3 regions of the Ruania suaedae genome follow, and region 1 is predicted to be linked to each of the others. Evidence: riboswitches for the same ligand, from Rfam matches in the RefSeq annotation. Region 1 holds a riboswitch; each other region holds the start of a gene.
What was found. A riboswitch is a leader RNA that binds a small molecule or an ion and turns the genes downstream of it on or off. The one in region 1 is predicted to bind S-adenosylmethionine.
Positions count from the first base shown of each region.

Region 2: it holds a riboswitch for S-adenosylmethionine, as region 1 does, so the genes downstream of both, LQF12_RS01265 (methylenetetrahydrofolate reductase) here and LQF12_RS10530 (LLM class oxidoreductase) in region 1, are expected to answer to the same signal.
Region 3: it holds a riboswitch for S-adenosylmethionine, as region 1 does, so the genes downstream of both, LQF12_RS03625 (DUF1737 domain-containing protein) here and LQF12_RS10530 (LLM class oxidoreductase) in region 1, are expected to answer to the same signal.

Region 1 covers NZ_CP088018.1:2,293,905-2,297,170, reverse strand. The annotation lists gene LQF12_RS10535 (CHAT domain-containing protein) at 1-1,015, shown strand, start outside; SAM riboswitch class IV at 1,079-1,209, shown strand; gene LQF12_RS10530 (LLM class oxidoreductase) at 1,484-2,464, shown strand; gene LQF12_RS10525 (MFS transporter) at 2,675-3,266, shown strand, end outside.
Region 2 covers NZ_CP088018.1:290,763-294,028, reverse strand. The annotation lists gene metE (5-methyltetrahydropteroyltriglutamate--homocysteine S-methyltransferase) at 1-722, opposite strand, end outside; gene LQF12_RS01265 (methylenetetrahydrofolate reductase) at 822-1,736, opposite strand; SAM riboswitch class I at 1,782-1,884, opposite strand; gene LQF12_RS01260 (enoyl-CoA hydratase/isomerase family protein) at 2,033-3,091, shown strand; gene LQF12_RS01255 (L-rhamnose mutarotase) at 3,098-3,266, opposite strand, start outside.
Region 3 covers NZ_CP088018.1:795,208-798,473, reverse strand. The annotation lists gene LQF12_RS03635 (O-succinylhomoserine sulfhydrylase) at 8-1,231, opposite strand; gene LQF12_RS03630 (rhodanese-like domain-containing protein) at 1,245-1,664, opposite strand; gene LQF12_RS03625 (DUF1737 domain-containing protein) at 1,661-1,927, opposite strand; SAM riboswitch class I at 1,933-2,017, opposite strand; gene LQF12_RS03620 (hypothetical protein) at 2,132-3,266, shown strand, end outside.

The sequences.
Region 1 (3,266 bases):
GCTCGGCCCCGACGGGGATCCGGACCGGCGGCGCCGGCTGGTGGAGGAGATCCGGCACGGCCGCTGGCTGACCGCCGGGGAGCTGGGCACGAGAGGCACGACCAGCACTGTGACGGTGGCGGAGGTACGGCAGGCGGCGGGGCCAGGGCGCTACGTGAGCCTGATGGAGATCGAGGGCCGGCTGATCGCCCTCACCCTCGGTGACCGCGAGGACATCCTCGATCTCGGTGCCTGGGGCGAGATGGATCGCCTTCTCGGCGGTCTCGGTGCGGACCTGACGATGGCGGCCCAGCTGCGCGCACCGGTGGTCCGTGCTGCGCTCCGGGAGCGGATCGAAGGCCTGGACCGGCTCCTCGCTCCGGCGTTGCACGGCGCCGGCGCGCTGACGATCACCGCACCGGCGGTGATGGCCCGGATGCCGTGGGGGCAGCTGCCGAGCACCGCCGGTGTGCCGGTGACCGTGCCGACCTCGGCGAGCGCGTGGCTGCGCCAGGCCGCGCCCCGGCCGATCCACGGTGTCGGGGTGGTCGTCGGGCCCGGGACCCGCACCGGGAGCGCGGAGGCGGACCTGGTGCGCCGGCGATGGCACACCCGCCCCGTGCGGGAGGGGGAGGACTGCCACGACGCCGAGATCCTCGCCGCCGACGTGGACCTGCTGCACGTGAGCGCCCACGGTCAGGACCGGGAGGCGCACCCGCTCTTCGCCTCCCTCACCCTGACCGATGGCGACCTGTTCGGTCACGATGTCGAGCTCTACCCGCGGGTGCCCCCGGTGGTCGTGCTCTCGGCCTGCGGCGCCGCCGGGGGTTCGCTCGGGATGGCCCGGGCCTGGCTGCACGCGGGCGCCCGGACGGTGGTGGCGGCGCCGGCGGACATCTGCGAGGACGCCGCGCTGGAACGGTTCGGCGCCCTGCACGCGGCGCTCGCAGTCGGGCGGACGCCCGCCGCGGCGGCCGCGCTCGCGTTCGGCACGGACGCCCTCGACTGTGCGGTCCAGTGCTACGGAGCCGGCTGAGCGCGGCGCACCGATCGTGATTGGTTGACACGTCATCCAATTCGCTCGTACAGTGCAGACCAAGGTCTTGAGTGTCAGCACACGTGGACGCAGTGCCACGGCCCCGGCCGGCTGACCGGCAACCCTCCACTTGCGGTGGGGTGCCCCGGGTGACGACCTGGCCCTGGCCACCTGGTGCAGGGCAAGCGCAACACCGCGAGCGCGGTGGACGAGAGAAGGACACAGCAACAGATGATCCAGGACCGGACCCCAGTGTTCACACGGCCCGCACGGCCCGCACTGCGCTTCGCCGCCTGCATGATGTGTCGCTGTTCCATGTCGGCCTGAGCCGAACCTCGACCGGTCCCTCGGGCGCCTGGCCCCTTCGGAACCACCCTCGGTTCGCGGCTGCACACCTGCCGGTGGCGTGACAACGCCGGCGTGCACCGGCGATCGAGCTCCCCGCTCTCGCAGAACAAGGACACTCTCATGCCTGCTACGGCCACCCTGCCCACCTCGCTGATCTCCCTCGACCTGTCCGGCGCCGGCGCACCCCGTGAGTGGCGCCGTGCCGAGGACTCCGACGCCGAGTCCTTCATCATGGGCCGCCTCGCCGGCCTGGCCTCGCTGGCCGACAAGGGCGGCGTCGACCTGCTCACCCTGGACGAGACCTTCCACCACGCCGGTGTGCGCCGCCGCGACGACTGGCTCGACGGTGCCGTGGCCGCCTCCCGGCTGTCCCGCCACACCTCCCGCGCGACCCTGGTCGCCACCGTCCCGCTCGGCAGCCACCGACCCGAGCACGTCGCCGGCGCCGTGGCCAGCGTGCACCGCGCCTCCGCCGGCCGGGCCGGCTGGCAGCTCGAGGTGGCCGCCTCCGGCGCCCGGAGCCTGCGGGCCGTCGAGTCCGTCATCACCGGATGGCCGACGGCGCAGCGGGGGTCCGCCGTGGCGGCCCGCCCGCAGGTGGTCGTCCCCGTGCGCACCTCGGTCGACGGCGAGCTCGCCGCCGCCCGTGCCGACGTCGCCCGCCTGAGCGTGGCCACGCTGGAGGAGGCCCGTGCAGCACGTACCGCCATCCGGGAGGCGGCGGTGGAGTGGGGCCGCGACGCCGATGACGTGCAGGTACTGGTGGATGTGCACACCCTGATCTCGGCGGATGCGCCCAGCGCGCGCGCCCGCTGGGACCTCCTCACCTCGCTCGAGGAGCAGCCGCGCCCGGTGCCGCTGCGCTCGATCGGGACCGCCACCGACCTGGCCGACCTGTGGGCGCAGTGGGTCCACGCCGGTGCGGCCGACGGGTTCACCGTCATCCCCGCCTCGGTGCCCACCGACGTCGTCGCCCTGGTGCAGGACGTGGTGCCGCTGCTGCAGGCACGCGGACTGCGGGGCCCGCGCGCGGCGGCGGTGGAGACCGCTGCCGCCGGACGCCGCCGCGTGAGCGCCGCGCGCGCTCGGGTCACCGCCTGACCCGGCCCGTCTGACCCGGCTCGTCTGACCGGGTCGACACGGATGCGCCGGTCTGCGGCGCGATGGTGCTGCAGACCGGCGCATCCGTGTCGGCTGCGTCACCAGCGCTGGCGACCCGGCGTGTCGCGGAGGTAAACTCGCGACTGCGATCAGGGCTTCTGCGCACCAGCGGTGGGGTGGTGCGCGCGTCCGCGCACCCTGGAGCCGTGAATGTCCCCCCTGCGTTCCTACCGGAACCTCTTCTCGCTGACCGGCGTGGTCTACATCCTCGTGGCATTCCTCGCCCGGCTGCCGGTGGCGATGTCCCAGATCGGCGCGCTGCTGCTGGTCTCGGCCGCCACCGGCTCCTACGGCGCCGGCGGCGCGGCCGCGGGCGCGACCGCGGTGGTCAACGCCGTCGCCTCCCCGGTCGCGGGGGCGCTGACCGACCGGATCGGGCAGCGGCCGGTCCTGCTGGTGCAGTCGCTGGTCGGGACCGCCGGGCTGGTCTGGCTCGTGCTGGCCGCCTCCTCCTACACCTCCGGCGACCCCTGGTGGCCGCTGGTGCTCATCGCCGGGGCGAGCGGGGCATTCCTGCCGCAGGTGGGCACCCTGGCCCGGGTGCGCTGGCGCCCGATCGCGCGCCGGTCCGGCCGGTCCGAGCAACCGCTGGTCGATGCCGCGTTCTCCTACGAGGGGGCGGCCGACGAGGCGAGCTTCGTGCTCGGCCCGGCGGTGGTCGGCCTGGTGGCGGCGATGCTCAACCCGTCGGCCGCTCTGATCGCCGCCGGTGTGCTGCTGGGACTGTTCGGCACCTGGTTCG
Region 2 (3,266 bases), 1.6 Mb from region 1:
GCGCGCTCGGCGGCCCCGGTGAGCCGCGGCGCGGGAACGGCGCCGTTGTCGCTGACCAGCGCCGGCTCGTCCAGCTGCACCCAGGTGGCGCCCGCGGCGGCGAGCTCGGAGAGCAGCTGCCGGTAGACCTCGACGAGGTCGTCGAGCCGGTCCAGCGGGTCGGTGTCCTCCTCGCCCTTGGCCAGCGCCAGGAAGGTCACCGGCCCGACGAGGACGGGCCGGGTCAGCGTGCCCTGCTCCTTGGCCTCCAGGAACTCGGCCACCGGAGCCGAACCCGGGATGTGACGCAGCGGCGTCTGCGCGCCGATCTCGGGCACGAGGTAGTGGTAGTTGGTGTCGAACCACTTGGTCAGCTCCAGCGGGGCGGTCCCGGCGTCGCCGCGAGCCAGGCGGGAGTAGTCGGCCAGGCCGACCGGCCCCTCGGCGTCGATGCCGAACCGCTCCGGGACGGCACCCACGGCCACGGCCGTGCTGAGCACCTGGTCGTAGTAGCTGAAGTCGGAGGGGATGGCCGCCGCGTGCGGGTCGAGGCCGAGGCCACTCAGGTGCTCGCGGGTGCGGCGGCGCAGGGCGGAGCCCGCCCCGGCGAGGTCGGGCTCGGTGGTGGCACCGGACCAGAAGGACTCCAGCGCGCGCTTGAGCTCGCGGCGCGGGCCGATGCGGGGGTAGCCGAGCACGGTGGTGGCGGGGAAGGGCTGGGCGTCGTGGGTGTGCTGAGTCATCGAGTCCTCCGGTGGATCGGGTGGTCGTCCCCTGCCGGGGTGGGAGTACGAGGGGGCGGTGCAGTGTGAGTGGGAGTCAGTGGACGTCGGCGGGCCGGGTCAGGTGGGCCGCAGGCCGGACTCGCGCAGCAGGTCCAGCACGGCGCGCGAGGAGTTGAACGTGTAGAAGTGGATCCCGGGCGCACCGGTCTCGAGCACCTCGTGCACGAGCCGGACGCTGGCGGCGAGTCCGCGCCGGTACGCCTCCTCCTTGTCCGGCGCACTGTCGAGCTCCTCGAGCAGCGCGGGCGGCACCGGCACGCCGGTGAGCTCGACCATCCGGCGCAGCCGGCGCGGGTCGGTCAGCGGGATCAGGCCCGGCACGATCGGGATGCGCACGCCCGCCGCGCGCGCGGCACGGACGAGCTCGGCGTAGTGGCCGGCGTCGTAGAAGAGCTGGGTGATGGCGAAGTCCGCTCCCGCGGCCTGCTTCTCCAGGAGGGCGGCGACGTCGTCGTCCTCGATGCGGGGCCGCCCTTGGGCGTCGTAGGCGCCGCCGGGATAGGTGGCCACGCTGATGCTGACGGCGTCCCCCTCCTCGCCGAGGTGGTCGCGGGCGGTCTGCCGCAGCAGCGCCACGAGCTCACTGGCACGGGTGAGACCCTCAGGGTGGGGACGCCAGTCCGGTTCGCCGGCCGGCGCATCGCCGCGGAGCGCGAGGAAGTCGCGCACGCCCGCCTGCAGCAGGGTGGCGACGTAGCCGTCGAGATCCTCGGCGCTGGCTCCGACGCAGGTGAGGTGGGCCAGTGGCGTGATGCGGGTCTCGTCCCGGACCCGGCAGATCAGCTCCCGGGAGGTGGCACGCGTGGAGCCGGAGGCGCCATAGGTGATCGAGAAGTAGTCGGGGGCGAGATCGGCCAGTGCACCGATGGTGCGCCCGATCGTCTCCTCGCCTCGCGGCGTGCGGGGCGGGTAGAGCTCGAACGAGATGCACGGCCCCGGCCGGGGGGTGCGGTAGAGGGTGGCGGTGGTCATGGGGGACCCCCGCCGTCGGGTGGGTGGACCTGTGCCTGCATCAGAACTCCATCGGACCTGGCTGTAGCACCCTTCCCCGCGGGAGGCTTCCGTTGAGGGGTTGCTGCGGCGTCGTCGAGCCAGGACTCTCGGCCGCTCTGGATGGTGAGTTTCCGATGCTACCTGTCTCATGTCCTGCCTCCAGCTCGTATCACTGGATGAGACCGGCGGTGGAGCGACGCCGTGCGCGCACCGGGTCGGGGGGCCACACTCGGAAGGAGGGCAGGCCCGCCCGACTGATCACGTAGGAGGCACCCGTGCCGGACCCGATCACCGACCCCGACGCCTTCCCCTGGACTCGCGCCGGCGAGCACGTGCTGGTCGCCCGGCACGGCGCGCTCGGGCGGATCCGGCTGAACCGGCCCGAGACCATCAACGCCCTCACCACGGAAATGGTCACCGCGGTGAGTGACCAGGTGCATGCGTGGGCCGACGACGGGTCGGTCCAGGCGCTCGCCCTGGACGGCGCCGGTGACCGGGGCCTGTGCGCGGGCGGTGATGTGCGCGCGATCCGGGACTGGCTGCTGGCCGGCGACGTCGATCGCGCGGTGCAGTTCTGGGAGGCCGAGTACGCCCTCGACCGGCTGATCGCGCAGGCCCGGATCCCTGTCGCCGCCTTCATGGACGGGGTGGTCATGGGAGGCGGAATCGGGCTTGCCGGGCACGCTTCGCTACGGCTGGTGACCTCTCGCACGACCGTCGCGATGCCGGAGACGGCGATCGGCTTCTTCCCGGACGTGGGTGCGCTGTTCGAGCTCTCCCGGGCTCCGGGTGAGCTGGGCACCTACCTCGCCCTCACCGGGGCGCGAGCCGGCGGGCAGGAAGCGATCGCCGCCGGGCTCGCTGATGAGCTCATCGAGGCCGAGGCCTGGGAACGGCTGTGCGCGCGATGGGCCGGGGGCGCGCCCCTGGAGCCGGTGGAGGGCTTCGAGCCGGCCCGCCGTCCGGGCGGCTCGGTCGGTCACCGCGCGTGGATCGACGACTGCTTCAGCGGCGACGACCCGGTCGCGGTGGCCTCCCGCCTGCGTGATCGCCCGGAGCCGGAGGCACAGGAGGCGGCATCGATGTTGTCCTCGCGCTGCCCGTTCTCGGTGGCGCTCACCCTCGAGGCCATCCGCCGTGCCGCCCGGATGCCGACCGTGGCCGACGTGCTCGACCAGGACCTGCGGTTGGGCACGGGGTTGATGCGGGGCGCCGGGGCCGGTGACTTCATCGAGGGAGTGCGGGCAGTCCTCATCGAACGGGGGCAGGAGCCGCGCTGGCGGCACGCCTCGCTCGAGGAGGTCGACCCGGCCGAGGTGCTCGCGCTGTTCTGAGTGGCGTCAGGACCGCCGCTGGTCCTGCAACGTCCACACCAGCGGCACGCTGGTGGCCGTCGGCCCTTCGCCGAAGCTGGCGAAGCCGTCCAGATGGGTGTTGATGAACTCCTGCCAGCGCGCGTTCGGCTCACTGTGCTCCAGCTCGCGCATGGCCGCCTCGAAGTCGTCGCAC
Region 3 (3,266 bases), 1.5 Mb from region 1:
CCGGCTGCTACAGCGCCCGCAGCGCCCGACTCAGGTCCGCCTGCAGGTCCACCACATCCTCCAGCCCGACCGAGAGCCGCACCGTGGAGTCGGTGATCCCGACGGCGTAGCGCTTCTCCCGCGCGATCTTCGAATGCGTCGTGGTGGCCGGGTGGGTGATCAGCGACTTGGCATCCCCGAGGTTGTTGGAGATGTCCACCAGCTGCAGGGCGTCGAGGAAAGCGAACGTGCGCTCCTTGATCTGCTCCTGCTCGCCATCGACGTCCAGGTCGATCGTCACCACCGTGCCTCCGCCGCTCATCTGGGCTCTCGCCAGCTCGGCCTGCGGATGGGAGTCCAGGAAGGGGTAGCGCACCGCACGCACCCCCGGCTGGGACTCCAGCCATCCCGCGATCTCCAGCGCCGCGGCGGTCTGCGCCCGCACCCGTACGGCAAGCGTCTCCAGTCCCTTGAGCAGCACCCAGGCGTTGAACGGGCTCAGGCTCGGACCGGTGTTGCGGATCATCTGCTTGACGGGCCCCTCGATGTAGTCCCGGCTGCCGAGGATGGCCCCGCCCAGCACCCGGCCCTGGCCGTCGATGTGCTTGGTGGCCGAGTACACCACCACGTCCACGCCCAGCTCGTGCGGGCGCTGCAGGATCGGGGTGGCGAAGACGTTGTCGAGGATCACGGTGGCCCCCGCCCGATGGGCCAGCTCGCACACCGCCTGCACGTCCACGATGTCCTGCATCGGGTTCGAGGGCGTCTCGAACAGCACCACGTCGGCCGGGGTGGCCAGCGCCGCCTCCCACTCCTCGATCCGGTGGGCGTTCACGTAGTCCACCTGCACGCCCCACCGGCCGAGGATGTCGTCGAGGACCACGAAGGTGGAGCCGAACAACGCATTCCCAGCCACGATCCGGCTGCCCGAGGAGACCAGGGCGGCCAGGGAGGTGAACACGGCGGACATACCGGTCGCCGTCGAGAAGCAGGCCTCGGACCCCTCGAGCAGGCGCAACCGTTCCTCGAAGGCGGCCACGGTCGGATTGCCATAGCGGGAGTAGATGAACCGGTCGGCCTCGCCCGCGAACGCGGCTTCGGCGTCGGCGGCGTGGTCGTAGACGTACCCCTGGGTGAGGAACAGCGGCTCGGAGGTCTCACGGAACTCGGTCCGTTGCTGCCCGCCGCGCACGGCGAGGGTGGCCGGCCCGAGCCCCTCGGGCAGACTGGCGTGCGGGCGCGGATCACTCACGACGGCGCCCGGTTCAGCTCTGCGTCCAGGGCAGGCCGTCCGCCCGCCACCCGACCCAGCCACGGTGGCCCTCGGTGTCGGTGGGCCCCTCGAAACCGTCGCTGACGTTGTACGCCGGGCCGAACCCGGCGGCCGTGGCCGCCTCCGCGGCGGCGATGGAGCGCTGTCCGCTGCGGCAGATGAACACCAGCGGCTTGCCGTCCCCGGCCGCGTACCCGGCACGGCTCAGCTGGTCCAGGAACGCGGGGTTGCGCGAGCCGTTCGGGAAGGTGTTCCACTCGATCAGCAGCGTCGGCCGGTCGATCTCGTCCGTGCGCGGCACACCGACGAAGGACCACTCGGCCTGCGTGCGGACGTCCACGAGCGCGGCGTCGGGGTGCTCGGCCAGGAGCGCCCATGCGTCCTTGGGGTTCAGGTCACCTGCATAGCTCATACGGGCCGCACCTCCGCGTTCGGTCGTTCGTCGTTGGTGGGCCACCGCACCGCCTGTGCGGCGATGACCCTGCTGCCGTCGAAGGTCACCGACGGCGACCCGTACAGTTCGTAGCCCTCCTCGAGGGCATCGCTGACGCGCTCGCAGAAGGCCGCGTCGTCAGGACCGGTGAGCAACCGGTACCGGTGGCCAGGAGGTCCGGCGGGGCCGCCCCGGCCATGTGTGCCCGGACCGTTCGGGTGCCCGGTCGTGTGCTCGGTCATGCGCTCCTCCATCGGTTCTGGCGGTAGCACCTTCGGGCGAGGTTGCTGCAGCGTCATCGAGCCAGATCTCTCGGCTGCTCTGGATGGTCCCCTGCATCGTAGGTCGGCGATCGCCGGGCTGTCATGTCACTGTCCGCGCCCGCCCACGGATCGGACAGTAGGCTGCGTGGTAGGTGCAACACGGTCGGCCGTCAGGACACGATCGTGATGAACCCGGAAAGTGGGGGCAAGATGCGCGACCGCAAGCGTCTCGGAGCCACGATGGCGATCCTGACGACCGCTGGTCTGACCGCGTGCGGGGCGATCCAACCCGAGACACCGGGCGCACCACCTCCCGACGACAGCATCGTCGCCTGCGAGGACGTCACACCGCTGCGCGCTCCCGATGAGAACTACCGGGACGATCCGGTGTACGTGGGCAACGACCAGCCCGTGGAGGAGGTCCGTGCGTGGGCGCAGGACCTGCCGGGCTATGCCGGGATCTGGATCGACCGCGAGCACAACGGCTGGGTGTCGGTGGCGTTCACCCAGGATGTCGCCGAGCGCCGCACCGAGGTCGCCGATGAGTTCAGCGACGAGGGGGTGGCGGTGGTCGAGGCCCTGCACACCGAGGAGCAGCTGGCCGACCTCGCCGAGCGGGTGCGCACCGAGGGACCCGAGGGCGCGGTGAGCAGTCTCGCACCGGAACCTCAGCTGGGCGTGGTCGCCGTCGAACTCAGCGTCCTGTCGGAGGAGAACCTGCAGGCGATGGAGGAGTTCGTCGACGAACCGCTGTGCGTCTCGGGGCCGGAGCCCGAGGAGGTGGTCGAGCCCGGTGAGCAGCCCACCGAGGGGGAGCAGTGGCGGCTGCTCGGAGAGGAGCAGACCGGGGAGGTCTATCGCACCGGGGTGGCCACGACCGAGTCGCAGTACGCCGACCTGTGGGAGCAAGCCGGGATGAGCGGCGAGGTGCCGGCGTTGGACCTGGAGAGCGAGATCGCCGTCTGGTTCGGTGCCGTGTACGGCTCCAGCTGCCCGATCCGGCTCGACGACGTGGTGGCGACCGGCCGGGTGCTGCACGCCGAGATCGTCGTGCCCGGCTCACCGGGAGCCTGCACCGAGGACGCGAACCCGCACGCCTTCGTCGTGGCCGTCCAGCGTGAGGCCCTTCCCGAGGGCCCGTTCCACGTCCAGCTCAGCGCCGAGGACCCGCCCGCCGGGGTGCCGGAGGAGCGCACCGTCGTCTCGGCCGACCTGTCCACGCCGGGCAGCACCGCCACGGCGGATCAGATCGGCACCGACCCCGACCTGATCGATGCCGCGGACGAGCAGGCGCCGGCGCGCAGCGGCGACACGATCG